Regions from separate parts of the Achromobacter sp. FW305-C-30-7 genome, predicted to be linked through region 1. Evidence: predicted binding sites of a transcription regulator. Region 1 holds the regulator's gene; the other holds the start of a gene.
What was found. Region 1 encodes FliA, which starts transcription of late flagellar genes. Its sites were predicted from a motif close to CTAAAGTTTNNNNNNNNNNNGCCGNTA; they were not measured.

Region 1 (14,919 bases):
CACCACCAGAATCTTCAGGCCCTTGTCTACCATCTTCTACTCCAGAAAAAATTTGCCTTGGACCGATCGGGGAGCTTTGCGCGTCAGACGCGGTGCCCACGGTCGCCCAGGCGAGTCAGAATGCGTTCGCTTATCGCCGACAACGAAACCACTTCATCCGCAGCGCCCAAGGCGATCGCCTCGCGCGGCATGCCGAAGACGACGCAGCTGGCTTCGTCCTGCGCAATTGTGTGCGCGCCCGCGCGGTGCATGGCCAGCATGCCGGCGGCGCCGTCCTTGCCCATGCCGGTCAAGATGACGCCGATGGCGTTCTTGCCCGCGGCGACCGCTGCCGAATTGAACAATACGTCCACCGACGGGCGGTGGCGATTGACGGGTTCGCTGGCTTCGAGTTCGATCACGTAGTTGGCGCCGCTGCGCCCCAGGCGCATGTGCATGTCGCCGCCCGGCGCCAAATACACGTGCCCCGGCAGCACCCGGTCGCCGTGCACGGCTTCGCGCACGGTCACCGCGCACAGCGCATCCAGGCGCTGCGCGAAGGAGCGCGTAAAGCCCGCCGGCATATGCTGGGTGATCAGGATTGCCGGGCTGTCCGGCGGCAGCGGCTGCAGGACCTCGCGGATCGCCTCGGTGCCGCCCGTGGAGGCGCCGACGATGACCAGCTTTTCCGAGCTGGACAGCGGCCGACGCAGCATGGGCGCCGGCGCGGCGGGTGCGGCATGCGCTGCGGGTGCCCTCAACTTGGCGCGCGAGGCCGCGCGTATCTTGTCGGCGATGATCTCGGTGTACTCGAGCAGGCCGTCGCGTATGCCCAGCTTGGGCTTGGTAACGAAGTCGATGGCGCCGAGTTCCAGGGCCCGCAGCGTGATTTCACCGCCGCGCTCGGTCAGCGACGACACCATCACGACCGGCATGGGCCGCAGGCGCATGAGCTTTTCGAGGAAATCCAGCCCGTCCATGCGGGGCATTTCCACGTCCAGCGTCAGCACGTCCGGGTTGTGGCGCTTGATGAGTTCACGCGCCACCAGAGGATCGGGCGCGGTCGCGACCACTTCCATGTCCGGCTGGCTGTTGATGATCTCGGTCATCAGCCCGCGCACCAGCGCCGAATCGTCCACGCACAAAACGCTAATTTTCTTCATTTTTTGCTGCCTCGTCCCGCTCAGGACCTGCCCGCGCATTCATAGACGGTCTGCCCGCGCAGACGAAAATCCCGGCTGATATAGGTGAAGTTTTCGGAATGGCCAGCGAACAGCAAGCCGCCGGGCTTGAGCAGCGGCACAAACCGCTCCAGGATCCTGGCCTGGGTGGGTTTATCGAAATAAATCATGACGTTGCGGCAGAAGATGACGTCGAACTGTTCGTTGATCTGCCACGCCGGTGCCAACAGATTCAGGGGCTCGTAGCGGACCATGTCGGCAATCTCGGGGCGCACCCGGACCAGCCCCTCGTTGCCGCCGCGCCCTTTCAGGAAAAAGCGCCTCAGGCGCTCAGCGTCCATCTTGTCCACGCGCTCGGCGGGATAGACCCCGGCGCGCGCGCGCGTGAGCACATTGGTGTCGATATCGGTGGCCAATACCGAACAGGCACTTGCCCGCGGACCCAGCGCCTCCACCAGCGTCATGGCGATGGAATACGGCTCTTCGCCGGTGGAGGCCGCACAGCACCACACCGACACCGGGCCGCCGCGCCGCTTGGCGAAGTCGGCCAGGATGGGAAAGTGATGCGATTCGCGGAAGAAGGCAGTCAGGTTGGTCGTCAGCGCATTGACGAAATCTTCCCATTCAGACGCGTTCGGCTCGTTTTCAAGCTGGTCCAGATAGCTGCCGAAATCCTGCATGCCCAGCGCGCGCAGGCGCCGCGCCAGTCGGCTGTAGACCATCTCGCGCTTGTGCGTGCCCAGCGAAATGCCCGCGTGCGCATGGATCATCTTGCGCACGCGCGAAAAGTCCGCGTCGCGAAAATCGAATTGGCGTTCCACCGAGATGGAAGGCGCCTGGTTTGCCGCTGCTGTCGCCACTGCAGTCCTCAGTGCCCAAGCGCAAGCGCATCAGGCGCCTGCAAGCGTGCATCGTCACCCGACGCGCGTGCCGATGACAGGCGCTGGGCCGGAACTTCGATGACTTCGCCCGCGTTGATCTTGAACACGGCCACTGCTTCGGCCAGGCGTTGCGCCTGCTCCTGCAGCGAACCCGCGGCTGCGGCCGCCTCTTCCACCAGCGCCGCGTTCTGCTGCGTCACCTCGTCCATCTGCGACACCGCGCGGTTCACCTGGTCGATGCCGCTGGATTGCTCTTCCGACGCCGCCGAGATCTCGCCCATGATGTCGGTCACCCGCTTCACCGAGGCCACGATCTCCTGCATCGTCGCGCCAGCGCGTTCCACCTGCTGCGAACCCGCACCGACCTTGGTCACCGAATCCTCGATCAGACCCTTGATCTCCTTGGCCGCCTGGGCGCTGCGCTGCGCCAGCGAACGGACTTCGCCCGCCACCACCGCAAAGCCCTTGCCCTGCTCGCCTGCGCGCGCCGCTTCCACCGCGGCGTTCAGCGCCAGGATGTTGGTCTGGAAGGCGATGCCGTCGATCACCGACACGATCTCGGAAATCTTGCGCGAGCTGGCAGAAATGCCTTGCATCGTGCTGACCACTTCCGACACCGCCGAACCGCCGCGCTCGGCCACGTCCGAGGCGCTGGCCGCCAGCTGATTGGCCTGACGCGCATTGTCGGCGTTCTGCTTCACGGTCGAGGCCAATTGTTCCATCGAGGCTGCGGTCTCTTCCAACGAGGCCGCCTGCTGCTCGGTGCGGCTGGACAGGTCCGTATTACCCGCGGCAATCTCGTGCGAACCCACGTTGATCTCATCCACGCCGCGACGCACCGACGCCACCGTGCGGGTCAGGCTTTCCTGCATGCGCTTCAAGGCGGCAAACAGCTGGCCGATCTCGTTGGTATTGCGTACGTCCACGCGGGCGGTAAGGTCACCGCCGGCGATGCGGTCGAAGTGATGCCCTGCTTCCTTCAGCGGCAACAGCACGCGGCGGCGCAGGAACACATACGTGGCGAACACCAGCAACGCGGCGACCACGCCGCCGGCGCCGACGGCCATCAGGACGAACTGGTAGCGCACCTGCGCCACCTCATGGGCATCCAGCATCTTGCTGGCGCGCCAGAAATCAAAGCCTTCGATTGCGCGTGCGTAGCGCCCTTCCAGGGCGTCCTGCACCGTCTGAACCTGCTTCTGGTAGGCGGGCATGTCCGCCTTTTCCAGGGAGGCCACCAATGGCGTCAGCCCTTGCCCGACTAACGCCTCATAGGCTTGGTCGATCTCTTTCAGGGCGTCGGCCGCTTCGGCGGGCCGAGCCAGGCTCTTGTAGTACTCGAACTCGGCCTGCCCCTTGTTCATGGAGGCCTTGGCGCGTTCCAGCAGGCCGGCAGCCTCGGACGACAAACCTTGGGTCAGCAAGGTAGGCTGACCCACGTTCTTCACGATGTCCGCATAGTTGGACGCGGCCGCGCGGCCAAGGCCGGCCATGGAATCCTTGTAGCTGGAGACGACGCGGCCGACCGCATCGTCCAGCTCCTGCGATTGCTTTATCTCCGCCAGGGTGCCGTTGCTGATGCGCAGAGACAGCACGCCCAGCGCGGCCCCGATCACCAACATGAATGAGAAGAACGCCAGCACCCACAACAGGCTGCTGCGTATCGTCATGTTCGCGAGAAACTTGCGCATCACAAGGACCACTCCTAGACTGAAATCGTTAAAGGAAAGCGCCACATTGGATTCAATATGGCGCTTCTACCTCCCAAGCAGGCCGTTCCGATCAGGACGCGACCTTCTCCACCAGCGCCATTTCGTCGCTGGTCATCATTTTTTCGATATCCACCAGAATCAGCATGCGTTCGTCCACCGTACCCAAGCCCGTCAGGTACTCGGTGGACAAGGTGGCGCCGAACTCCGGCGCCGGACGGATCTGACCCGAATTGAGCATCAGCACGTCCGACACACCGTCCACCACGATCCCGACGACGCGGCGGTCGAGGTTCAGGATGATGACCACGGTCTGCTCGTTGTATTCGACGCGGCCCAGGTTGAACTTGATGCGCAGGTCGACGATGGGCACGATGATGCCGCGCAGGTTGGTCACGCCCTTGATGAACGGGGGAACATTCGCGATGCGGGTGACCGTGTCGGCGTCGTAGCCGCGGATCTCCTGCACCTTCAGGATGTCGATGCCGTACTCTTCGTCGCCCAGCGTGAACACCAGGAATTCGCTGCCGACATCTTCATTGCGCGCGGATTGCGCTTGCGGTTTGGCTGCCATGAGGTTTAGTTCTCCATCAATTCAGAATGGCTTCGGGCTGCGACCAACGCTCGCGGTTGGCGCGCGCAAGCGCAAATACGTCGACAATCAGGGCCACGCTGCCATCGCCCAGGATGGTGGCGGCGGAAATGCCCGGCACCTTGCGGTAATTCGATTCGAGATTCTTCACCACCACCTGGTGCTGGCCGATCAGGTGATCCACCAGCAACGCGAAACGGCGGTCCTCGGCCTGCATGATGACCGCGATGGCCTGCGTGGGATCGGTCTGGGCCTCGCCGACCGAGAACACCCGGTGCATCTCGACCAGCGGCAGGTATTCGCCGCGCACGTGCATCACGCGCTCGTTGCCGGCCACCGAATAGATCTGGTCATTCGTGGGCTGCAGCGATTCGGTCACGTGATTCAGCGGCAGGATGAAGGTTTCCTCGCCGACGCGCACCGACATGCCGTCCAGGATGGCCAGCGTCAGCGGCAGCACGATGCGTGTCGTGGTGCCGTTGCCCGGCTCGCACGACAGCTGCACATGGCCGCCCATGTCCTGGATGTTCCGGCGCACCACGTCCATGCCCACGCCACGGCCGGAAATGTCCGTGACCTTTTCGGCCGTGGAAAAGCCCGGCGCGAAGATCAGCTGCCAGATTTCGTCGTCCGGCGAATTCTCGTTGACCGCCAGGCCCTGGGCCATCGCCTTCTTCAGGATCTTGTCGCGGTTCAGGCCGCCACCGTCGTCACTGACTTCAATGACGATATTGCCGCCGTTATGCTGGGCGGACAGCACCAGTTGCCCGACCGGGTCCTTGCCTGCGGCAACGCGCTTTTCGGGCGTCTCGATGCCATGGTCCAGGCTGTTGCGCACCAGGTGGGTCAGCGGATCGATGATGCGTTCGATCAGGCTCTTGTCCAGTTCGGTAGCACGGCCATGGGTCTGCAGTTCGATCTGCTTGCCCATCTTGCTGGCGATGTCTCGCACCAGGCGCGGGAAACGGCTGAATACGTAGTCCATCGGCATCATCCGGATGGACATGACAGCTTCCTGCAGGTCGCGCGCGTTGCGCTCCAGTTGTTCCATGCCATTGAGCAGGCGGTCGTGCAGCACTGGATCCAGCGTGGACGCCGTCTGCGCCAGCATGGCTTGCGTAATGACCAGTTCGCCCACCAGGTTGATGACCTGGTCGACCTTTTCGACGCCGACGCGGATCGAGGTGGATTCCTTGTCCGCATGGGCCGGCGCCGCCGCGGCGGGCCGCGCCACGCGGGCGGACTGCGTGATGGCCTCGGCGGCCGCTGCCGACTCGGCTACGGCGGGGGCCACGGGAGCGGCAGGAGCCGGCGCCGCAGCGGGAGCTGCGGCAGCCTGGGTCGCGCCCGCCGGAGCGGCTTCGCGGCTGATTTCCAGCTGGTCGCCGTCAACAATGAAGCAGCAGACGGCCTCGATATCGTCCGGCGTGCAGGTGCTGTCCATCCACACGGTCAGGGCGCCGTCGGCGCGTTCACTGGCCTTGACGCTGCCCAGGTTGCCCATTTCCTCGAGCAGGGAAGCAGCGTCCTTGTCCGAAACCTTGGTGATTCGCACACGCAGAGGCAGGCTGCCGGCTTCCGCAGCCGGCGCTTGCGCTGCCGGCTGGGGGGCTGGCGCCGGAGCGGCGGCCACCGGTGCGGGGGCCGGAGCCGGAGCTGCCGCCGCTGCGGGGACCGCGGCCGGTGCAGAGGCCGCAGCGGGATCCTTATGCTCCAGCGCAAGCTGCCTCAGTACAGCGCAGATACGCTCAAACACGGCTTCATCGGGCTCTTCGGAGGCCCGATAGGCATCCAGTTGGCTTTTGAGCACGTCTTTCGTTTCCAAGAAAATATCGATCATGTCCGTGCGCAGCGCCATTTCGCCGCGACGGATCGCGTCCAGAAGGTTTTCCAGCAAATGGGTCGTGCCCGCCAGCTGCGTAAAACAGCCGAACGTCGCCGCCCCGCCCTTGATCGAGTGGGCCGCGCGGAAAATCGCGTTGAGCTGCTCGATGTCGGGCGCGCCCACATCGAGCTCGAGCAGCAGCTGCTCCATCTGCGCAAGCAGCTCGTCAGCCTCGTCGAAAAAGGTCTCGTAAAACTGACTGAGGTCCAAACCAGAACTCATGACCCGTACGCCTTCAAAAATGAACCTGCTTACGCGCCGGCCTGCTCGTCGAGCAGTTCAGACGCCAATTCCACCAGCACATCCGGGTCGACCGGCTTGGAAAGCCAGCCACAGACCCCCAGATCCCGGGCGGCCATCTTGCTGTCCACATCGTCCTCGGTGGTCAATACCAGCACCGGCACATCCAGGTACTGGTCTTCCTGGCGCAAACCCTGAATCAACTCCAGGCCGCCCATGACCGGCATGTTCCAGTCGCTGACCACCAGGTCGACCGGGTGGCGCTTGGCCATTTCCAGGGCCTCCTGGCCGTTGCCGGCCGTCAAGACCTGCCATCCCGCGCCCGTCAACGTCGCCTGGACGATCATCCGCATCGTCGCCGAATCGTCCGCCACAAGAATCGTTGCCGCCATTGCTATCGAACCCCTTCCGCGGGCGGGTTGCTCTCCGCCTCGCCTGGTTTGGTTGCCGTCGTGGCCTGGGCCGCGGCTTGCGCCGCCTCCACTGCCGTTCCCACCTCGCGGGCATCCTTGGCGCTGACGTCCGCGGCTGCGGCGTTCTCGTTTTCGATGCGCCGCTGGGTGCTCTGGTTGAGCACCACTAGGCTGATACGTCTATTAACGGCCGCATACGGGTCATCTTTAACCAGGCTCATGCTGGACGACAGCCCCTGGATGCGCAGGACCTTGCTTTCGTTCATGCCGCCGGCCACCAATTCCTGGCGCGACGCATTGGCGCGGTCGGCCGACAGCTCCCAGTTGCTGTAGGCCCGCTCCCCGCGCGCATACTGAGATGCGTCGGTGTGGCCGGAAATGCTGACCTTGTTGGGCAATTCGTTCAGGACCGGACCCAGTTCTCGCAGGATGTCGCGCATATAGGGCTGCACATCCGCGCGGCCAGTGGCGAACATCGGACGGTTCTGGTTGTCGATGATCTGGATGCGCAGGCCTTCGGTCGTCAAGTCGATCAGCAGCTGCGGCCTGAAGCTCTTCAGGACCGGGCTGGTCTCGATGACGTTCTCGAGCCGCTTTTTCAGGTTTTCCAGGCGATGCTGCTCGCGGCGCTCGGCGTCGCCCATGGGCTGGGCCTCGACACGGTTGCCCTGCGCGCGGCGCACATCGCCTTCGCTGCGCAGGGGGTCGCTACCGCCGCCCGGCACCGCGCTGGTCTCGGCCGAGCTACTGGGGCCGCCCGCGATGGCGACGCGCAGCGGCATGCGGAAGTACTCGGCGATGCCCTTGAGCTCTTCGCGCGGCACAATGCTGATCAGCCACATCACCAGGAAGAACGCCATCATCGCCGTGATGAAATCGGCGTAGGCGATCTTCCAGCTACCGCCGTGGTGCCCGCCGCCATGCCCGCCCTTCTTGCGGCGGATCACCACGCGGTGATTGTTTACCGTGCTCATGGCCCGCTCCGTCAGGCCTTGCCGGTGGCGGTGGACTTGGCTTGCCGGACGTGTTCTTCCAGTTCACCGAAGGTCGGGCGCACGGCCGAGAACAGCACCTTGCGGCCGAATTCCACCGCCAGTTGCGGCGGATAGCCGTTCATGCTGGCCAGCAGCGTGGTCTTGATGCATTCCAGCACCTTGGTCGCTTCGTCGCTGCGGCGGTCGATGCGCGAGGCCAGCGGGCCCACGAAGCCGTAAGCCAGCAGAATACCCAGGAAGGTGCCCACCATGGCCTTGGAGATCAGGTCGCCCAGAATCGCCGGAGGCTGGTCCACGGCGGCCAGCGCCTTGATCACGCCCAGCACTGCCGCCACGATGCCGAAGGCCGGCAGGCCGTCGGCCATCTGTTGTAAGGCGCGCACGGGGACTTCGCGCTCGTGGCGGTAGGTCTCGATTTCCTCGTCCATGAGCGTCTCGATTTCGAAGGAGCTCATGTTGCCGCTGATCATGATGCGCAGGTAGTCCGTGATGAACTCCATGAGCTTGGCGTCTTTGGCGATGCGGGGATATTCGCTGAAGATCGGACTGGATTCCGGGTCTTCGATATGCGATTCGATGGCCATGAGCCCCTCGCGGCGCGCCTTGTTCAGCAGTACGTACAGAAGCGCCATCAGCTCCATGTAGACGTCCTTGCCATAGCGCGAGCTTTTCAGCGAGTCGGGTAGCGCGGCCTTGACCAGCATCAGCGACTTTTTGCTGTTGCTGGCGAGGAAAGCCCCGAAAGCCGCCCCGAAGATCAGCGTGAGTTCAAACGGCTGGTACAGCGCGCCCAAATGGCCGCCCAGCGCTATGAAGCTGCCGACGACCGACACGGCCACCACGAGAAAACCGATAACAATCAACACATCAGGCCCCTGCCAACGAAGTCTAAAACCGGCGTCAATGATCCCCTGTTCCCCTCGACCCAAAAAGGCGGGTTACGGGGGGTTTTCCAGGGCTTTTGATGTATTTGGATGCCGCCGGTCAGAGCCGGGCGGTATTCGCAACAGGCGCGGGGCGGGTGCCGGCGCGCGCCTTGGCCGCGGCGCGCGTCTTGCCAGCGCGGGGGGGCGGCCGGCAGATCGCGCACACGAAATCCGACTGGGGATCGTGGGCGTGGGCAATGAAATGCCCACCGCATTGGCGGCAGGCGGACATTTGCAGCATGCCGCTATCGAAAAAGCGCACCAGCATCCAGGCGCGCGTGAAGCTCAGGACGGGCTCTGCGCCTTCAGCGGCATCCGTGCCGGCGTTTTCGAGATAGAGACGATAGGCGTCGATGGTGGCGCGTATGCCCTTGCTGCTGGTGCGCGCATTCAGGAACGAATACACGTTGTAGAAGAGCGAGGAATGGATGTTCGGCAGCCAGGTCATGAACCAGTCAACCGAAAAGGGCAGCATGCCCTTGGGTGGCGAGCAGCCGCGGATTTCGCGGTACAGGCGCGCCAGGCGGTCATGGCTGAGGCTGGTTTCAGCCTCCAGCACCTGCAGCCGGGCTCCCAAAGTGATCATGGAGCTGGCAAGCAGAATGTCATCCGCTTCCTGCGAAACGCTCTTGGTGGCCATTACACGTGTTTCCGGAGGGAATGATCAGGCCGTCAGGCCAATTCTTCGACAGGCTGCTTGGCCAGCAGGATGGTTGCATGCGCTTGCTGCAGCGCACCACCCAGAACGTCATGGGTCAGGGCGGAGAGCAGGCTGTAGTCATCGAAGCGGAAGCGGCACAGCAGCGAGCTGGAGCTTGCGAGCTTGACCAACTGCGCCGGCGAAAGGCGCATGAGGATGTCAGCAACCTCGTTGCTGAATCCCAGGCGGAACATCGACGCCGCGTAGTCGTCGCGCAGCATGCGCTGCGCCAGTAACAAATAAGACAGATTCACTTCGCGAATGTCTGTCAGCAATGAATTTTCGACTTGTTGCACGCCCAACTCCCTATTCCCTATCCCGCCGATGGGGGCTCATGTAAGCAAAAGCACCGGAATCCCGTTGCCTTCACGTCCGATACACCTTGCATTGATGCGAAATGTATCATTTGTTCGCAATTTAAGTAAAATTTACCACAGCTGATGTCATTTTCTATGACTTATATGACAAAACTTTGTTGATGTTGCGCAACTTACCTTTTCCGATACACCTTGACATATAAGTTTCGGACAAATTTACGTCAATTTGCCAAATAAGCATTCAAAACATTGCGTACTTTGAGGAATGAAACGGTGTTGTTTGCCGACAATGGCACCTTGCAGATCATTAAATCCACCTAGCTTTAGCTCAGCCGCGCGTTTGTCGACAATGTCGCAAATTGACAACAGCTTACGCGCCACGATGGACCCGCCCGACATTCCCGCAATGCCTCACGCAGATGACAGCCTGGTCGAATATGCCCCGCTAGTGCGGAAGCTGGCCCTGCAATTGCTCGCCCGGCTACCCGCCAGCGTAGAACTCGACGACCTGATACAAGCCGGCATGATTGGCCTGCTCGACGCCGTGCGCCGTTATCAGGAAACGGCCGACGCCCAGTTCGAGACCTATGCCACCACCCGCATCCGCGGCGCGATGCTGGACGAACTGCGCGGCCAAGACTGGCTGCCCCGTAGCGTCCGCGCCAAGGCGCGCAAGATCGAACAGGCCATCCAGCAGCTCGAACAGCGTTTGATGCGCGCGCCAAGCGAAGCCGAAATCGCGCAACAACTCGACATGCCGCTGGGCGACTACCAATCGCTGCTGCACGACGCCCAGGGCGTTCAGATCGTGCACTACGAGGACTTCGCCACCGAACCCGACTCGGCCAGCGGCCAATCCGACTGGGCTGCCACCCTGAACCACGGCGCGGCGGGCGGCAATCCGCTGGATTCGCTCCTGGCAGGCGACTTCCGGCAGGCGCTGGTCCACGCCATCGACTCCCTCCCCGAGCGTGAAAAACTGCTGTTGTCGCTTTGCTACGAACAGGGGCTGAACCTGAAGGAAATTGGCGCGATCCTCAATGTGACCGAGGCGCGGGTATGCCAGTTGCGGTCGCAGGCGACCGCGCGAATTCGGGTGAAGCTGAAGGAACAGGCTTGGCAGGAATTGCCCCAGGATGGGCAGATCGCCCAGGTGATCTAGGATCTGAATCAGCACCCCGCAGGAACGAGCCCAGGAGGGCAAAGGCTGTCGGCAACACGGACGCGTATCGCGTCCGTTTTCATTGCTGCCGTCTGGTCACCAGCGCTACCGGCACATTCGCTCCGGGCTTCTTTCCTGTAAGAGGTTGCCACGGCGCCCATCTCTACACAGAGACAACACGGCTTGTGTAGCGCCTGCCCGATACAGTGCGTCACGGCACCGGACACGCCCTCCTCCGGTGAATCCAAGAAAAATGTCGACTTTCGCGAAATAGCGCTAAAGATTGATTTTGGACTGCCGTAATCCTGGCAACGGAGAGATTCCTAGACACAAAGTCGACGAACTTTCCCGTTAACACCAGTGGGCGGCGTCGCTGCCCGGTTTGAAGAAGCCTTTCTCTCTTGGGAGCACCAACATGGCTGCCGTTATCAATACCAACTACCTCTCGATGGTTGCTCAAAACAACCTGAACAAGTCGCAATCGGCACTGGGCAGCGCCATCGAGCGCCTGTCCTCCGGCCTGCGCATCAACAGCGCCAAGGACGACGCCGCTGGCCAAGCCATCGCCAACCGCTTCACCGCGAACATCAAGGGCCTGACCCAAGCCGCCCGCAACGCCAACGACGGCATCTCGATCGCTCAAACGACCGAAGGCGCGCTGAACGAAATCAACAACAACCTGCAGCGCGTGCGTCAGCTGTCGGTCCAAGCCACCAGCGGCACGAACTCGCCGACCGACCTGGACTCGATCCAAGCTGAAATCAAGCAGCGCCTGGACGAAATCGACCGCGTGTCGGCCCAAACCCAGTTCAACGGCGTGAACGTCCTGGCCAAGGACAACAAGCTGACGATCCAAGTTGGCGCCAACGACGGCGAAACCATCACGATCGACCTGAAGGAAGTCACCGCCAAGACCCTGGGTCTGGACGGCTTCAACGTCTCCGGCCCGCGTGGCACTCAGGCCGCTCTGACCGGTACGGAATACAAGGCCGCTTACGGCTCGACCACCGCCGTCACCAGCAACACCGTTGCCGAAGCTGCCACCGGCACTCTGGCCGGCCGTCTGGGCGTCGCCGCCTCGAGCGTTTCCATTGGTACGGAAGCTCAAGCCGACGACAATGGCAACTGGTTCGTCAAGGTCGACATCACGGCCGCTGACGCTACCGAATCCGGCAACCTGAAGGCCAAGGGCTTCGACGTCGCTTCGGGCGCTAACGGCAGCTACTACATCGCCGTGAACCCGAAGGATGCCGACACCACGACGGCCAACACCACCGCAGCGTTCACGCTGAAGACCGACTCGATCCCGCTGACCAGCCTGAACAAGGGCGCAACGGCCAACCCGCTGGCCGGTCTGGACAAGGCTCTGCAGAACATCGACTCGCAGCGCAGCTCGCTGGGTGCGATTCAAAACCGCTTCGAATCGACCGTTGCCAACCTGAACAACACGATCAACAACCTGTCCGCCGCTCGTTCGCGCATCGAAGATGCCGACTACGCCACGGAAGTGTCGAACATGACCAAGGCTCAGATCCTGCAACAGGCTGGCACCTCGGTTCTGGCCCAGGCCAACCAAGTGCCGCAAACGGTTCTGTCGCTGCTGCGTTAATTCCAGCAGACAGTCCGCGGGGCAGCAGGGGAAGGCAAGTTGCTTCCCTTGTCCGCGCCGAAGCAGTACCAAAAACCAGCCTCCGGGCTGGTTTTTTTATGGCGGACTGCCCTCTTCCCTCGTGACGCAGAGACAAAAAAATGGGCGGAATCCAATTCCGCCCATTCTCGTTTCTTGCTTCATTCAGCGCCGCATCGCGTAGAGCTGGGTCTATCTCATCATTCAGGCAACAACCGTTTCTGCAGATCGCACCAGCGCCGCCACGGCGGCCGGATTGTCATTGATGAGATCGTGGCCGCCTTTCACCCGCTCGATCCGGCAACCCAGGCCGCGCAGTTGCGCCAGATCCGCCTCGTCCAGGCAGCACGGCACGGGCGGCATCTTGCGTTGCGGCAGCATCGGCACATCGCCGCTCACCACCAGCACCGGCACGGCGATGCCATCCAACAAATGCCAGTACTCGCGTTCCACGGCAGCCGTGGGCGTCACGCCATAAATCTCCAGCGCGAAGCTGCGCAGATAGCGGTCATCGGGCCGAGAGGCGATCGCGCCGCGCAGGAATGCATGGTTATGCCAGAGTTTTGCTGCGCTGAATGGCGTGTCCAATAGCACGACGGAAGTGCACCGCGACGAGCGGCGCGCAATGGCCAATGCGACGCTGCCACCAAAAGAGGCGCCCAGCACGCCGAATCCTCCGGGAACCGCGGCAAGCAGCGCAGGCAATAGTTCGTCGGCAAAGCCGTCCACGGACATATCCGCCGGCGCCGTGCTGCCGCCGCAACCCGGCAGGTCGACAAACAGCAGGTTCATGTCCGAAAGATGCTTTTCAATGCCTTGCACGGTCGCGATATTGCCCAGCGAACCGTGCAACACCACCCAGGTCGGACGACCTTCGCGCCAGTCGGATGAGCGGCGGGCGCGCAACAACCCTGACCTGCCTTGCAGCATTTCAAAAGGCGCCGTGACATCCTTGCGCAATCCCGCAAGCCAGGCATCGTGGCCCTGCGCCAACGCGTCGAGCGCTTCGGGCGTGCCGCGCATGATGTCGCGCGCATGGCGCTCGATGAGGTCCTTGGGCCAATCCCACCAGCGCAGCGCCATCAGGCGGTCCGCGACCTCCTGGTCAAACCGGCGGCGACGGAACTGCGCGGGATTGCCTGCCCAGATTTCATATGCGCCGACATCTCGCGTCACTATCGAGCCCGCGCCGATGACCGCGCCCGTGCCTATCGTCACGCCCGCCATGATCTTGCTGCCGGCGCCGATCCAGACGTCATGGCCTATCGATACCCCGCCCTTCGTGGTGGAGTAATCGGTGATCTGGCGGGTGGTGGAAAACAAGGTGCCGAAATGCGGGGCCGAAAACGGATAGATCGTATAGGTATCCTGGCGATGATATGCACCCAGGATGATTTCAACCTCGTGCCCGATCGTGCAGAAATTGCCGATGGACAAGCGCGCGGGCTCGTGTGGCTGATTGTGCGGAAACACCGACGGCGTGCCGTAGCTATAGTCTCCGATGCTGTAGAGCTCCGGGTCGGAGAGGCGCAGCGCGGTAAAGGCCAGGCCCTGCACGCCGTGCTCCAGCGTCATCTTCAGATGACGCGCCCCCTGATGTCCGGGACGGGCGCCGAGGATCTGCCCATTGATGTGGGCCGCTTCCGCGCGCTTGCCTTCCCGCCAATGGCGCACGGCCAATTCGAACGCTTCGTTCAAACCTATTTTTTGTCCGCCGGCGGCACCTTGGCCGCCCTTTGTCGACGATGTCATTGCCAAACTCCTAAACTCTTACTTCCCAGCGGATTCGCGATAGCGCATCACCGCTGCGGGACTGCCGCCGATCACCGCATACTCAGGCCATTCGCCACGCAAGACCGTGCCGGCCGCCACGACACAGCCGCGCCGCAGGATGCAGCCATCCAGCAATACGCAGTTGGCGCCGATCCAGCAATCGTCCTCGATGACTATGCCGCCCTTGCTGGGCATGAAACGCTGCTCGATGATCGTCTGGTCGCGGCTGCGGTATTCGTGGTTGGTGGGCGCCAGGGTCGTATTGGCGGCAATCAGCGTGCCGCGGCCGATACGGATGCCATTGCCCGAATAGATCACCACACCCGAATTCAGATAGACCTGGTCGTCGATATGCACGTCGCCGTCGCCGCCCGCGAATTTGATCTTCACGAAGCTGTCTATTGTGACGTGATCGCCGATCACCACGGCATTGCCGCGCACCGAGCGTTCGATATCGGCCAATGGGGAGATTTTTGCCAGCGTTGAAATCCGGTTCATGCCTTGCACTCCGTCAGATGCGCCAGCGTCCGGGTCAGAAA
Region 2 (14,919 bases), on a different contig from region 1:
CGGTGGTCTGCGTCGGCGTCTGGCCAGGCGTGGGCTGAGGTGTCTGCGCAGCGGTCTGCGCGGGCTGCTGGCCTGGTTGCGCTGTCGGCATGGGGCCGGCGCCGGCGGCGGGTTGGCCGGCCTGCGCGTCGGCGGTCCACAGGGGCGCGCGGCCCTGAACTGCCGGAGCCGCCTCGGGGAATTGGGCCAGCAAGGCCAGAATGGTGCGCGCCGTCGTGCCCAGCGTGGTCGGGGCCGAGGCGGTGGTGTCGCTGCTGGTGACCAGGCCGCGGGCAGCCAGCGCCAGCGCTGCCGCGGTTTTGGGGTCGACGACAGTATTCTGGCGGTCGCCGCGGGCGCCGCCAGTCTGTATGCCTTGCCGCGGGTCGCGCGTCGAGCCGTCCGAGGCGCCGGGCTTTTCCAGGTTGCCAGGCTGGCTGACCGCGTCGGGCCGGGCGCCGGAGACTTGATTGGCGCTGGCGGCGGACATCGTCGTGCCTAGCACGGCGTCCAGCCGCTGCACCAGGACGTTGCCGAGTGCGGCGGGACCTACGCTCATTCTTCAGGCGCCTGGTAGCCGTAGGCGGACAGCAGGGTCTGCTGGCGTTTCATGCGCCCGAGCAAGTCGCCCAGACGGGCCAGTTGTGGCAGCGCCAGGTCGCGGGTGAGCGCGTCGTTATCCAGGATGCGCACGAGCAGGTCGTATTTCATGGCGCGGCCGGCTTCGTCCAGCGGCGCGGAATGTTCGGTCTGGCGCAGACGCTCCACCAGCTCGCAGTATTGCTGTCCGTGGACCATGGCCCCGTCCCAGTCGCCGGCTTGCGCCGCTGCTAGCATTTCTCCCGTGATGAGAGCGATCTCCTGGTAGTGTTCCAGGATAGGGGAGGTGTACTGGGTCGTGGACGTCATGGAAATCTCGGGCGTTCGATGGCTGGACGGTGCGTATGCGGTGCCGTCAAGGCTGCACGCCTCCGACAGGGCGATCAATGGATGTTTGCCAGGCTTCGGCCAGATCGGCCAATAGGCGGTCTGCCGTTTCGAGCGCTTCCGGGTCTGCTTTCAGGTTTGCCATCAGCAGCGTGCGGACAATGTAGTCGTAGAGGCGGGCGAGGTTGGCGGCAATTTCGCCGCCGGCCTCCATGTTCAGTCCGGTTTTCAAGCCTTCATCGACGATTTTGATGGCCTTCGAAATGGCGGCTCCCCGTTCGGTGATTCTGCCTTCTTGAAGGTGCAGGCGAGCCTGCCCGATTGCCGCCCGAGCACCCATGTACAGCAGGGAGATAAGCCTTTCGGGGCTGGCGCCCAGGATCTGTGTTTCCAGCCCTATTTCTGCGTAGGAACGCACGGAATAAGATCCGGAGGGGCGGCGGGCAGCGTAGGTCATCAATACATCTTCTAGAAATTACTTGGATTTGCTCATGGCTGCGAACTGCTGCGTCAGGTAGTTGGCCGTGACCGTCTGTTGCGATACGAACTTGTCCAAAGCTACGAATTGGGCGCGCATGGCGGCCATGGACGCTGTGCTAGAGGCCTTGGCTCGTTCCAATTGGTCTTTTACGTCTTTAATCGACTCGTTCAGGCCATCCTGGCTGGTCTTGATCGAGCCGTTGCTGCCGAGGGCCGCCTTGGTGGCGGCGTCGAACTTGGCAGCAAGGCCATCGGCTGAGGTCATGAGGCGTTTGACGTCTGCGGGGTTGGCAGTCAACGCCTTGTCCAGTTCCTTTTGGTCGAGCTTCAGTTGACCCGTCTTGGGGTCCATGGCGATACCGAGATCGGCCAGCGAACTCACCGAGCCCCCCTGCGTGAAAACCTGCAAAGCGCTAGACATTGCAGACTGGATACCGCGGGTTGTGCTATCGCCGGTCAGGGCTTGATTCGTTTGGGCAGTGATATCGAATGCAGTCAGTTTCGAGATCGTGCTTTGCACCGCGTTGTAGGCACTGACGAAATCTTGCACCGCTTTGCTAGCGACGGTGGTATCGCTTTGCAGTTTCAAGGTGACGACTTTGTTGGCTTCCGTCTTTGCTGTCAGGTTCAGCGTAACGCCGTCAATCGCACCAGAAATATTGTTGCTGCCGCTCTTGATAGTGATGCCGTTAACCTCGACCTCAGCGTCGTCGGCTGCGGTTTGCTGCGTCAACTGGGTGCCGGAGCCAGAGTTGTAGCTCAGAATGTTTTCCAGTTCGGGAGTGCCGGTAACTGTGATGGACTTTACCGATGCCTGCACGCCAGTATCCTTTGCGCTGAGCATGAGGTAACTACCGGAGTCATTTGTGATGATCGTCGCGCGCACCGCAGCCTTGTCATCGCTATTGATCGCCTTTGCGATGCCATTCAGCGACGTATCGTCCTTCAGCTCGATCGTGTGCTTTTCACCGTTGGTGAGTTCAATTTCAAATGAACCGGTCGCGCCGTTCGACGCTTTGCGATCCGTGACCATGGCGGATTGCAAGGTCTGCGCCGCCGCCAGGTTCTTCACTTTGATGGCGTATTCGCCCATCGTGGCGCCGTCTTCACCAATGGTCGCGGTCAGGCCGTCACCTATGACATTGGGTTTGACGGCGTCCAGCGTCGACGCCTTGCCCAGTGCCGCTGCAGCCTTCTGCAGGGCTTCAACCGCGCTTTGAATCTGGCCAAAGGCGCTTACACGGGCCTCGTAACTGGCTTGGCGATTCGTATATAGGCTAAGTTTTTTGTCCTCGGCCGCCTGCAGATCGGTCAGGATCTTTTCAAGGGGCAAGCCGGTGGTCGAGCCGAGGTTGGTGATAGAGGCCATGTGAAATTCCTTCCTAGCGATGCGATTCTGTCAAAAATACGTTGGCGGCGATTGGCCGGGTAAGGGCATTAGGCGGGCCTAATTCGACGCTTCCATGATTGGCCCGCTCGATGGCAGCGGACGGAGCATGAAAACAGGGTCGAATCAGGCCGTGGTTTTGATGCCGTTTCCTTGCATGTTCACGATCATTTTGGCGATTTTCAGGAGCGTTTCGCTGGGGATCGTGCGTATGACGTCACCCGATTCCGCGTCGATCACCGAGACCACGACTTGGTGCACATTGGGGTCGATCTCGAACTGGAGCTGGGTGGACCAGGCTTTCATCTGGTCGTTGATTTCATCCAGAGCCTTGTCCAGGGGTAGCTTCTGCGAATCGGATTGATCCGACGTCGCGCTGTCCGAAGCCCCGCTGTTCGTTGCGGCGGCCGTGGGCACGACGCTCACGGCGGGGTCCGGCGCGACGGGCGCGGAGGCCAGCGGCGCTGGTGCAAACGATGCAGGGGCTATGGGGGTTACGGCCATGATCACTCCAACGGCGATGTGGGCGTCTCGGAGGAACGCGCTGTTTTCAGGGAATTCTCAGCTACGATAACGGCAGGCCCGCAGGGAACTTTAGCCACCGGCGAGCCAGATGTTTCACGTGCTAAACAGTTCGGATCGGGTAATGAGTGTCAAGACGGCGCTGAGAGTTATCGAAATCATCGAAACCTATGCGCGCGAAAAGCGCGCGCTGCCTCTGTCGGAACTGGCCCGGCTGCTGGATGTGCCGGTATCGAGTTGCCTGGCCCTGATCCGTACCCTTACGGGCCTCGGCTATCTGTATGAAACCGGCCGGCGCCAGGGTTACTACCCGACCGGCCGGCTGCTGGCCATGGCGCAGCGCATCGCCCGCGCCGATCCGGTTCTGGATCGGGTCTATCCGAGCCTCACGGAATTAAGGGACGCTACGCGCGAAACGATTGTTTTCGCCAAATTGAGCCAGGAAGGCCGAGTCGTCTACCTGGACGTGCTGGATTCTCCGCATACCATCAGATACGCGCCGGTTGCAGGTGAATTCAAAGACGTTCATGCAAATTCGCTGGGAAAAGCGTTGCTGTCGCTGCTAGACGCGCCGGCTCGCGACGCCATGCTTGCGGGCATGGTCATGACCCGCCACAACGAGCGCACCCTGGTCACGCGCGAGGCGCTGCTCGCGGACCTGGAATTGTCGCGCCAGCGCGGCTGGTTCATGAACAGCGGCGAGTCCATTGCGGACGTGGGCGCGATCGCCTGGCCGGTCACCCTGTCCGGCGAACATTATGCGATTTCGGTGGGGGGGCCGATCTACCGGATCGAGCCGCAGCAGGAAGCCTACGCACGGATCCTGCGCTCGGCCTGCACCGCGCTGGAGCAGCAGGCCTGACAGACAGGCCTGGCCGCTGGTCAAACGCCGCCGTTCAGTAGGACTTGGGCAGGCCCAGCACCTTTTCCGCGATGAAGCACATGATCAACTGCGGGCTGACCGGCGCAATGCGGGGAATGAAGCTTTCGCGCAGCAGCCGCTCCACGTGGTATTCCTTGGCGTAGCCCATGCCGCCCAGGGTCATGACCGCGGTCTGGCAGGCGTTGTACCCGGCTTCGGCCGCCAGGTACTTGGCCGAGTTGGCGTAGGGGCCGCAGGGCTTGCCCGCGTCATACAGGCTGGCGGCCTTGAACACCATCAGGTCGGCGGCTTCCAACTGCATCCAGGCCTGTGCCAAGGGGTGCTGAATGCCCTGGTTTTGGCCGATGGGGCGGCCGAACACGGTACGCTCGCCGGCGTACTTCACCGCCCGGTCCAGTGCGGCGCGGCCGATGCCCACCGCCTCGGCCGCGATCAGGATGCGTTCGGGGTTCAGGCCGTGCAGGATGTATTCGAATCCCCGGCCTTCCTCGCCGATGCGGTCGGCTACGGGGATGCGCAGGCCGTCGATGAACAGCATGTTCGAGTCCACGGCCTTGCGGCCCATCTTCTCGATCTCGCGCACTTCTATCTTGTTGCGGTCCAGGTCCGTATAGAACAGCGACAGGCCCTGGGTGGGCTTTGCCACCTCGGACAGCGGGGTGGTGCGCGCCAGCAGTAGCATCTTGTGGGCGACCTGGGCGGTCGAGATCCAGATCTTGCGGCCATGCACCACGTACTCGTCGCCCTGGCGCACGGCGCGGGTGCTGAGCTTGGTGGTGTCCAGCCCGGCGTCGGGTTCGGTGACCGCGAAGCAGGCCTTCTCGCGGCCGGCGATCAGGGGTTCCAACCAGCGGCGGCGCTGCTCGTCGCTGCCGAACACCACGACCGGGTTCAGGCCGAAGATGTTCATATGGACGGCCGAGGCGCCGGTGAAGCCGGCGCCGGAGGCCGCAATGGTCTGCATCATCAGTGCGGCTTCGGTCATGCCCAGGCCGGCGCCGCCATATTCCTGGGGCATGGCGATGCCCAGCCAGCCGTCGCGCGCGAGGTCGGCATGCAGGGGTTCCGGAAAGCCGCCTTCGCGGTCGCGCTCCAGCCAGTAGTCGTCCGGATAGCGCTCGCAGATACGGGCCACGGCGTCCCGCAGCGCCAACTGGTCGGGGGTGAATTCAAAGTCCATCAGTGGTTTTCATCCTGGGTGATGCCGCGGGCCGCCATGGCGTCGATCCGGGCGAGGTCATAGCCGGCCTCGGCCAGCACTTCGCGGCTGTGCTGGCCCAGCCTGGGGGCGGGGCGGCGTAGGGAGGTGGGGGTGCTTTCGTATCTGCCCAGGGGAGCCGTCGTGCGGATCGGGCCTTCGCTGGGGTGGTCCATGGTCCGGATGAAGTTGGTCGCGGCCAGGTGCTCGTCCTGCAGCAGGTCGTCCACGGAATAGAGCGGGGAGGCGGGAATGTCCGCCCGCGCCAGGCCTTCCAGCCATTCCTCGCTGCGGCGGGTGGCGACGACCTCGGCAACAAAGGCGTAGACCTCGCTGATGTGGGCGGCGCGCGCGCCGTGGGAGCTGAAGCGCGGGTCGCGCGACAATTCGGGCCGGCCGATCAGGTCGAAGAAGTTGCGCCAGTGCTTGTCGTTGTAGATCAGCAAGCTGATGTAGCCGTCGGCCGTGGCGTAGGGGCGGCGGTGCGGCGCCAACAGGCGCGCGTAACCGGTGGGGCCGAGCGGGGGATCGAAGGTGGCGCCGCCTAGATGGTCGCCCAGCACCAGGTGGGCCATGCCTTCGAACATGGGGATTTCCACTTGCTGGCCCAGCCCCGCGCCGCGGGCGTGCAGCACCGCGGACACCAGCGCGATGCCCACATGCAGCCCGACCGCCCGGTCGGCCAGGGTCAGCGGCGCGTAGCGCGGCATGTCCCCGCTTTGCTGCGCGGAGAGGGCGGCGATGCCGGTCTGGCCCTGGATCAGGTCGTCGTAGGCGGGGCGCCCGGCGTAGGGGCCGGCCTCGCCGTAACCGTAGGCGCCCAGGTAGACGATGCGCGGATTGCGCGCCGCCACCGCCTCGTAGGACAGGCCCAGCCGGGCCATCGCCTGCGGACGGATGTTGTAGAGCAGGGCGTCGCAGCTTTCGGCCAGTGTCAGGCAGGCCTCCAGCCCCTCCGGCGTCTTCAGGTCCAGCACCACGGAGCGCTTATTGCGGTTCAGATGTAGATAGAGATGCCCCATGCCGGGGTTGCGCATGGGGCCGACGGCCCGCATGTTGTCGCCGGCCGGCGGTTCCACCTTGATGACGTCGGCGCCCAGGTCGCCCAGGACCTGGGTGGCATAGGGGCCCATCACCACCGTGCTCAGGTCCAGGATGCGCACGCCCGCCAACGGGCCGGAGGCTTGCGTGCCAGATTGCGGTGATGCGCTCATTGCTGTTCTATCCCCGCGTCGCGGATCAGTTTGCCCCACAGGTCCAACTGGGCGCCGACGAACTGTGAGAACGCTTGTGGCGTGCTGGAAAAGGCGTCAAAACCGAGGCCGGCCAAGCGCTTTTTCACGTCCGGCTTGGCCACCACCTGATTGATTGCGGCATTCAGCTTGGCCACGATTTCCGGCGGCATGCCGGCCGGGCCGAAGTAGCCGTTCCATGAGTTCAGGTCGAAATCCTGCACGCCGGACTCGGCCATGGAAGGCAGGTCCGGGACAATGGCGCTGCGTTCGGCGGTCGACACGGCCAGCGCCCGCAGCTGGCCCGATTGCACGAAGGGCAGGCCGGAAGCCAGGTCGGTGAACATGAAATCGACCTGCCCGCCGACCACGTCGGTCAGCCCTTGCGGCGTGCCCTTGTAGGGAACGTGCAGGATGTCGATCTTGGCGCGGTTGGCCAGCGTGGCGCCGGCGACGATGCCGGTGCTGTTGCCGCTGGCGTAGGTAATGCGGCCCGGATGCTGGCGCGCGTCGGCGACCAGTTCGCCCACCGTTTTCCAGGGACGCTTCGGATTCACCACCAGGATGAAGGGCAGGTTGCCGCCGCGGGCGATGGCGGTGAAGTCCTTGACCGGATCGTAGGGCACGTTCTTCATCAGCCAGGGCGCCGCCGAATGCGAGGTGTTGGTGGTGACGAACAACGTGTAGCCATCGGGCTTGGCGCGAGCGACGTAATTGGCCGCGATGGTGGCGTTGGCCCCGGGCTTGTTCTCCACCACGACCTGCTGGCCCAGTATGTTGCCGAGCTCGGCCCCGAAGATGCGGCCCACGGCGTCGGTGCCGGATCCGGCGGGAAAGGGGACGATCAGGGTGATGGGTTTGGTGGGGTAATCAGCGGCGTGCGCGGCGGGGCCGGCAGCCAGCGCCGCGCCGCCGATAAGGGCGGCGCCCAGCAGGCTTAGAGGTTTCATGGATTTGTCTCCTGTGTGCTTCGGATCCTGGCGCGGTTTCTGCGTCCGCTGCCCGGGGCTGCGCCGCGTCAAGCGGCTGGGGGTGGCGCCGGAAAGCCGCGTATCACGCGGTCTGGGGATTCTTCATAGGGGGGCGTGTAGATCACCAGCAGGCGGGCGGGCTCGTCGCTGGTGACGGTGAAGACATGCGGAATGTCCGGGGGGAAGTAGCAGCAGTCTCCCGGACTCATGTCGGCCCATTCGTCCTGCACCTGCGCGCGCGCCGTCCCGGACAGCAGGTAGCAGACTTGCTCGATGCCAGGGTGGGCGTGCGGCAGGGCGCCCTTGCCTTTGTCGATTACGCCCAGCAGCACTTCCACGCCTCGGGAGCCCACGGTGTCCGGACCGATCAGGCGGCGGTTCAGGGTGCCGGTGTGGTTGGCGGGGTGATAGCCGGGCACGTCGGCCTCGCGCACCAGCCAGGCTGGGGTCTTGCTCTGCGTCATTTTTGGTCCGTTAAAATTTCCATACGTGAAATTATTTTTATGTATGAGAAAAATATCGGCAAGCAGTTTTTCGATCCGGATACCTTGCCGCTCCCTGGGGGATTAGGGAAAACACCGTGCGCGGACTGCTAAAATCGAACGCTGACTTCACTTCCGGCTTTGTCATGTCTTCTGCCCGCACGCCCGACGTTTCTGCCACCCTGTCCGATTGGCTGCAGTATCTGGAGTCGATCCACGCCACCGCCATCGACATGGGCCTGGACCGGGTGCGCGAGGTCGCTGGGCGCATGGGGCTGGAGCTGTCCGGCGTGAAGTTCGTCGTCGGCGGCACCAATGGCAAGGGCTCCACCTGTGCCATGCTGGAAGCGATCCTGCTGGCGGCCGGCTACAAGGTCGGGCTGTACACCTCCCCGCACCTGATTGATTTCAACGAACGCGCCCGCATCAATGGCCAGATCGCCACCGACGAGGCCCTGATCGCCCAGTTCCAGGCGGTCGAGGCAGCGCGCGGCGACGTTTCGCTGACTTATTTCGAATTCACCACGCTGGCGATCCTGCGTCTGTTCTCGCAGTCGAAGCTGGACGCCGTGGTGCTGGAAGTCGGCCTGGGCGGGCGGCTGGACGCCGTCAACATCGTCGACGCCGACTGCTCCATCGTCACCAGCGTGGATCTGGACCACACCGACTGGCTGGGCGATACGCGCGAAAAAATCGGTTTCGAGAAGGCCCACATCTACCGCGGCGGCCGGCCGGCAATCTGCAGCGACCCCGTGCCCCCGCAATCGCTGCTGGATCACGTTGAGAAGATCGGCGCCGATCTGTGGCTGTTCGGCCGTGACTACAACTATTCCGGCGACCGCCAGCAATGGGCCTACGGCGGGCGCGAACAGCGCCGCAATTCGCTGGCCTATCCGGCGCTGCGCGGCGCCAACCAGTTGTTGAATGCATCGGCGGCGCTGGCGGCGTTGGAGTCGGTGCGCGACCGTCTGCCGGTGCCGCAGCAGGCCGTGCGCCTGGGGCTGTTGCAGGCGTCCCTGCCAGGCCGTTTCCAGATCCTGCCGGGCCAGCCCGCGGTCATCCTGGACGTGGCGCATAACCCGCATGCCGCAGCGGTGCTGGCGCAGAACCTGGACAACATGGGTTTCCATCCGTACACCCATGCGGTGTTCGGCATGCTGAACGACAAGGACCTGGCCGGCGTCGTCGCCAAGCTCGGGACGCGCGTCGACAACTGGTACTGCGCCGGCCTGCCGGGGCCGCGCGGCACGCCAGGCGCAGCGCTGGCGGAGCAGGTCGCCGCGGCGCTGCCGCCCGCGCCTGCAGACGGCGAAAAACCGGGCATCTCCGCGTATGCCGATCCTGCCCAGGCCTTCGCGGCTGCGCGCGAACGGGCAGGGGAGAATGATAGAATCGTGGTGTTCGGCTCGTTTCTCACCGTAGCCTCGGTTTTGCAGGCTCTGGGTCGCAAGGCATAGGCAGCAGCGGGTCAGTCGCGTCCAGGCGGCCCGCCGCCATATCGCCGCAAGGAATTCTCCTCCATGGGTTTTTTCAAACGCAAAGATCCTGCCGACCAGGCGCAGCCCTCCAAGCGGGCGGCAGTGCCCAGCGAGGTGCAGGCTGCGGAGCTGCGCGGCCGCGCGCGGCGCAGGCTGGCAGGCGCTGTCGCGCTGGTATTGGCAGCCGTCATCATCCTGCCCATGGTGCTGGATTCTCAGCCCACGCCGGTCGACGACAACATTCCCATCAGGGTGCCGGAACGCAACACGCCGTTCCAGCCGCAAGTGAGCGAACCGCAGGTCGCCACGCCGCAGACGCCCGCGCCGGGCAGCGCTGCGCCGACGGATCCTTCGGCCATCCCTACGCCGCCTCCGGTCACGTCCGTACAACCGCCCGCGACGGCAACCCCGACGACGCCCCCGGCGACACAGCCCACGACGCCGCCGGTGACCGCAGCCGTTACGCCGCCCAAGCCCGAGGCCAAGCCGGCCACGCCGCCCAAACCCGAACCCAAGCCGGCGCCCAAGCCCGATACCCGCTCGGATGACGGCGCGCGCGCCCTGGCCCTGCTGGAAGGACGCCAGGCGCCCGCCGCGTCGGCGCCCGCGCCCAAGCCGGCCGCGAAAGGTAATTTCGTATTGCAGATCGCCGCCTACACCACGTCCGAGGACGCCCAGTTGCGGCGCGGCAAGCTGCACCAGGCCGGCGTGACCAACGCATTCGTTGAACAAGCCACCATCAATGGCAAGCAGCAGTACCGTCTGCGGGTGGGGCCGTTCCCCTCGCGCGAGGCGGCGCAGGCGGCCCAGGCGCGGTTGCGCACCCTGGGCTATGACAATGGTTTTATCGCCGCCCAATAGTGACCGGCTTCGACTTCGTCGTGCTGGCCATCCTGGTGGTTTCGGGTGTGCTGGGCCTGGTGCGCGGCCTGCTCAAAGAGGTGCTGTCGCTGGTCGCCTATCTGCTGGCCTTCGTGGCCGCGATATGGTGGGGGCCCACGGTCTATGCCTGGCTGGAGCCCTATATTGAAACGACGCTGCTGCGCATGGGAGTTTCGTACGCGGCAGTGTTCATCATCGTGCTGCTCGGCGTGGGGTTGGTCAATATGACGCTTGCCGCCTTGATCCGCAGTACAGGACTGAGTCCCGCCGACCACGGCCTGGGCGGGATGTTCGGGCTGGCCCGTGGCCTGTTGATCGTGCTGGCGCTGGTCGCCGCCGCAGGCTACACGCCGCTGCCGGAAGAGCCGTGGTGGAAGGACGCCATGTTTTCGCATTCGGCCATCGAGGCCATCAAACATATCAAGACGTGGCTGCCGCCGTCCCTGGCGACGTGGCTGCCGTATTGATTAGCTTTAAATCAACCAGGAAAGCTCACCATGTGTGGAATCGTAGGGGTCATCGGGCGCGGGCCGGTCAACCAGCTGCTCTATGACAGCTTGCTGCTGTTGCAGCATCGCGGGCAGGACGCCGCGGGCATCGCGACGTCGCAAGGCAACCAATTCAATATGTACAAGGCGCACGGCCTGGTGCGCGACGTCTTCCGCACGCGCAACATGCGCGCGCTGCCGGGTACGTCGGGCGTCGGCCAGGTCCGCTATCCCACCGCGGGCTCCAGCGCCAGCGAGGAAGAGGCCCAGCCGTTCTACGTCAACGCGCCGTTCGGCATCATGTTCGCCCACAACGGCAACCTGACCAACTGGCGCGAGCTGCGCGAATCGCTTTACCGCGTGGACCGCCGCCACATCAACACCAACTCCGATTCCGAAGTCCTGCTGAACGTCCTGGCGCACGAGCTGCAATCGTCGGCCAACGGCGTGTCGCTGGATGACGATGCCATTTTCCGCGCCGTGTCGGCCCTGCATAAGCGCGTGCGCGGCGCCTATGCCGTGGTGGCGCAGATCTCCGGCTACGGCTTGCTGGCCTTCCGCGATCCCAACGGCATCCGTCCGCTGTGCATCGGCCGCCAGGAAACCGAAGAGGGCGTGGAGTGGATGGTGGCCTCGGAATCCGTGGCGCTGGAAGGCAGCGGCTTCGCCTTCGTGCGCGACGTCGAGCCGGGCGAAGCGGTGTTCGTCGACCTGGACGGCCGCTTCGTCAGCCGCCAGTGCGCCGACAATCCGCAACTGGTGCCCTGCATTTTCGAATACGTGTACTTCGCGCGTCCGGATTCGCTGATCGACGGCGTGTCGGTGTACGACGCCCGCCTGCGCATGGGCGAATACCTGGCCGACAAGGTGGCGCGCAACATGCGCCTGGGCGACATCGACGTGGTCATGCCGATTCCGGATTCCTCGCGTCCCGCCGCCATGCAGCTGGCCGCGCGCCTGAACCTGGACTACCGCGAAGGCCTGATCAAGAACCGCTACGTGGGCCGCACCTTCATCATGCCGGGCCAGGCCGTGCGCCGCAAATCGGTGCGCCAGAAGCTCAATGCCATTGGCATGGAATTCAAGGGCAAGAACGTGCTGCTGGTGGACGACTCCATCGTGCGCGGCACCACCAGCCGCGAGATCGTGGACATGGCCCGCGCCGCCGGCGCCAACAAGGTGTACTTCGCCTCGGCCGCGCCTCCGGTGCGGTTCCCGAACGTTTACGGCATCGACATGCCCACGCAGAGCGAACTGATCGCCACCGGCCGCAACGACGAGGAAATCGCCCGCGCCATCGGCGCCGACTCGCTGGTCTACCAGGACCTGCACGACATGCAGCAGTCGGTGCGGGACATCAATCCCAAGCTGTCGCGCTTCGAGGCTTCGTGCTTTGATGGTGAGTACGTCACGGGCGACATCACCGCCGAATACCTGGCTCGGCTGGGTCAGTCCCGCGCCGAACCCGGCGAGGAAGGCGGCGCCAGCGGCTTGCAGTTCAACATGGGCTACGCGGCCAGCGACGCCTGACGCGTCTGCCTGCTGGCAAGAAAAATGCCATCCTTCGGGATGGCATTTTTTATTGCCGGGCACTTGCCCTGGGAAATCAGGCCGCGGCCTTCCACAAGGTTTCGCGTGTGGCTTCCAGATGTGTCAGATATAGCCGCAAGTCGAATTCGTATTGGTGGTACTGCGGCTCCATGCGCAGGCACAGGTTGTAGAAGGCTTTGTTATGGTCCTTCTCCTTCAGGTGAGCCAGCTCATGCACCGTGATCATCTTCAGGAATTCCGCCGGCACGGTCTTGAATAGCGTCGCCACCCGGATTTCATGCTTGGCCTTGAGCTTTCCGCCCTGCACCCGTGAGATATAGGTGTGCTGGCCCAGCGCATGCTGGATCACGTGGATCTTGCTGTCGAAGGCGACCTTGTTGATCTGGTCGCCGTTGCGCAGGTAGGCGTTCTTCAGGTCCGTCACGTATTGATAGAGCGCCCGGTCGGTGCGGACGTCGTGCGGTCCGGACGGGTAGCGCGCCAGCAGCGCCGCGCCCAGCTTGCCTTGGTCGAGCAGCTTCTGGGCCTGGGTGAGCAGGGATTCCGGATATCCGGTCAGGTATTTCAGGGTGGACATGATCAAGACGAGGGCGCCGGCGGGGGCGCGGTCAGGCTTCCCGGCGTTTGGCCGCCGCCCGCGAGGCCGCGGGCGGCATCGGGATGGGGCAGTTACTGCGACCCGCCGCGCCGGAACACGACCGGCAGCGCCATGAAGAAAATGATGACGAAGAGCGCCAGGCTCCACAAGGCGTACTCGATGCCCAGCACCGGCACTTTGGCGTCCATGCAGGTGGCATAGATGCCGAACAACGGCGGCACGGCGCTTTCCAGGCCGATGCCGGTCATGAAGCGGTCGGCGAAGGTCTGGTCGCAGGAGAGCATGTTGGCAGCCACGCTGTACTGGTACCAGGCGGCGGCAATGCCGCTCAGGGACAGCAGTGCGGCGAGCGCGCCGCACAGGCGCGTCAGGGCGCGTCCGCCGCCGAATCCACCGACCAGCGCGACGACGCCGATCACCAGGTAGATCAGGCGCTGCATGACGCACCAGGCGCAGGGCGGCATGTCGAAGACGTGCTGCGAAACCAGGGCGAGGCCGACGGCGCCGAAGCAGAAGAGGGCGATCAGGCGGAGCAGGCGTTCTGAGCGAGAAGTCATTGTTGCTTTGCAAGGGTTGGAAAAAGGGCCGGACGCGGCGTCCGGCCAGGCTTAGGCCTTGGGAATCGGAATTGGTTGCATCACTTGCTGCAGCACGCCCAGCAGCAGTTCGCGCGAGCCTTCCCAGAAGATCTGCACGCCCAGGCACAGCATGATGAAGGCCGACAGGCGCATGAACACGGCGGTGCCATTGTCGCCCAGGCGGTGCAGCATCTGCGCGGCAAAGCGCAGGCAGATGTAGAGCGTCACCGACACGACGATGATGCCCGGGATGGAGCCACCCAGGCGCACCAGGCTCAGCACGTGGTTCTGGTCGCGCAGCGACACGCCCACGGTGATGGCGGCGGCGATGGAGCCTGGGCCGCAGCTGATGGGAAAGGTCAGGGGATAGAACGCCCGCGCCTTGGCCATTTCGGGGGTGAAGGACTCGGCCATGCGCGCCACGCGCTCAGTGTCGGCGTCGGGCGAATTCACTAGGCGCCAGGCGCTGGCGATCACGAGCATGCCGCCGCCGACCCGCACAATGGACAGGGAAATGCCGAAGAAACTGAGCAGCACGTTGCCCGCCACCATGGCCACGATCAGCATCAGGCAGACATTGATGGCCACGCGCTTGGCCAGCACCATGCGGGTGGAAGACGACGCCCCTTCGGTCAGCGACAGGAAAATCGGCGCGATCGCGGGCGGGTTCAGGAACGGCAGCAGGGTTGCCAGCGCGAAAAAGAAGCTGGTGCCGAAAACGCGCAGATAATCGTTTAGCTCCATGGGGAGGGTATCGCCTGGCCGAAAACCGGGATTGTATGCGGTCCCGGCGGCGCTGGCGATGCCAGGGGCCTGCCGCGCTCAGGCGGCGCGCTGTTGCGTTTCCTCGCCCGCCAGGGCGTCCAGGATGTCGCGCTCGAACTGCATCTGGCTGCGCGGGCGCGCCAGCGTCGATCCATCCACGATGAACACGTCCTCGACGCGGTCGCCCAGCGTCATGATCTTGGCCATCAGCAGGTTCACCTCGTGGCGGGCGAAGACGCGCGCCAGGGCGTGCAGCAGGCCAGGACGGTCGGTGGCGGTTACCGACAGGCGCCAGGAGGTGCTGCGTTCGTCGGGCTGCAATTCGGCCTGAGGCATGACCGGGAAAACGCGCGACACGCGCGACTGGCGGCCGCGGCCGTAGTAGCCGCCACGGGCGGGCTGCTGCTGGGCGGCGGCATGCGGATCTTTCAGGCGTTCGGCGAGTTCATGCTCGACCAGGGTGGCCTGCGCTCGCAGGTCGCTGGCGCCTTCCGGCAGCAGCACGATGAAGCTGTCCA

Region 2: the regulator FliA is predicted to act here: its motif matches at 3,345-3,371, upstream of AC3WOB_RS27925 (flagellar protein FlaG).

What each region holds. Positions count from the first base shown of each region.
Region 1 is NZ_JBYSYI010000004.1:608,589-623,507, reverse strand. It holds gene cheY (chemotaxis response regulator CheY) at 1-33, opposite strand, end outside; gene AC3WOB_RS16725 (protein-glutamate methylesterase/protein-glutamine glutaminase) at 84-1,142, opposite strand; gene AC3WOB_RS16720 (CheR family methyltransferase) at 1,163-2,020, opposite strand; gene AC3WOB_RS16715 (methyl-accepting chemotaxis protein) at 2,029-3,732, opposite strand; gene cheW (chemotaxis protein CheW) at 3,824-4,324, opposite strand; gene cheA (chemotaxis protein CheA) at 4,341-6,449, opposite strand; gene AC3WOB_RS16700 (response regulator) at 6,479-6,859, opposite strand; gene motB (flagellar motor protein MotB) at 6,862-7,854, opposite strand; gene motA (flagellar motor stator protein MotA) at 7,866-8,741, opposite strand; gene flhC (flagellar transcriptional regulator FlhC) at 8,860-9,441, opposite strand; gene flhD (flagellar transcriptional regulator FlhD) at 9,474-9,797, opposite strand; gene AC3WOB_RS16675 (RNA polymerase sigma factor FliA) at 10,225-10,980, shown strand; gene AC3WOB_RS16670 (FliC/FljB family flagellin) at 11,396-12,589, shown strand; gene AC3WOB_RS16665 (alpha/beta fold hydrolase) at 12,812-14,359, opposite strand; gene AC3WOB_RS16660 (acyltransferase) at 14,378-14,878, opposite strand; gene AC3WOB_RS16655 (NAD-dependent epimerase/dehydratase family protein) at 14,875-14,919, opposite strand, start outside.
Region 2 is NZ_JBYSYI010000012.1:16,014-30,932, forward strand. It holds gene fliK (flagellar hook-length control protein FliK) at 1-538, opposite strand, end outside; gene AC3WOB_RS27910 (flagellar protein FliT) at 535-888, opposite strand; gene fliS (flagellar export chaperone FliS) at 935-1,363, opposite strand; gene fliD (flagellar filament capping protein FliD) at 1,382-2,755, opposite strand; gene AC3WOB_RS27925 (flagellar protein FlaG) at 2,900-3,277, opposite strand; gene AC3WOB_RS27930 (IclR family transcriptional regulator) at 3,420-4,157, shown strand; gene AC3WOB_RS27935 (acyl-CoA dehydrogenase family protein) at 4,192-5,358, opposite strand; gene AC3WOB_RS27940 (CaiB/BaiF CoA transferase family protein) at 5,358-6,590, opposite strand; gene AC3WOB_RS27945 (Bug family tripartite tricarboxylate transporter substrate binding protein) at 6,587-7,558, opposite strand; gene AC3WOB_RS27950 (cupin domain-containing protein) at 7,627-8,043, opposite strand; gene folC (bifunctional tetrahydrofolate synthase/dihydrofolate synthase) at 8,208-9,518, shown strand; gene AC3WOB_RS27960 (SPOR domain-containing protein) at 9,582-10,400, shown strand; gene AC3WOB_RS27965 (CvpA family protein) at 10,400-10,888, shown strand; gene purF (amidophosphoribosyltransferase) at 10,919-12,439, shown strand; gene AC3WOB_RS27975 (M48 metallopeptidase family protein) at 12,516-13,037, opposite strand; gene AC3WOB_RS27980 (disulfide bond formation protein B) at 13,130-13,615, opposite strand; gene AC3WOB_RS27985 (MarC family protein) at 13,667-14,380, opposite strand; gene AC3WOB_RS27990 ([protein-PII] uridylyltransferase) at 14,459-14,919, opposite strand, start outside.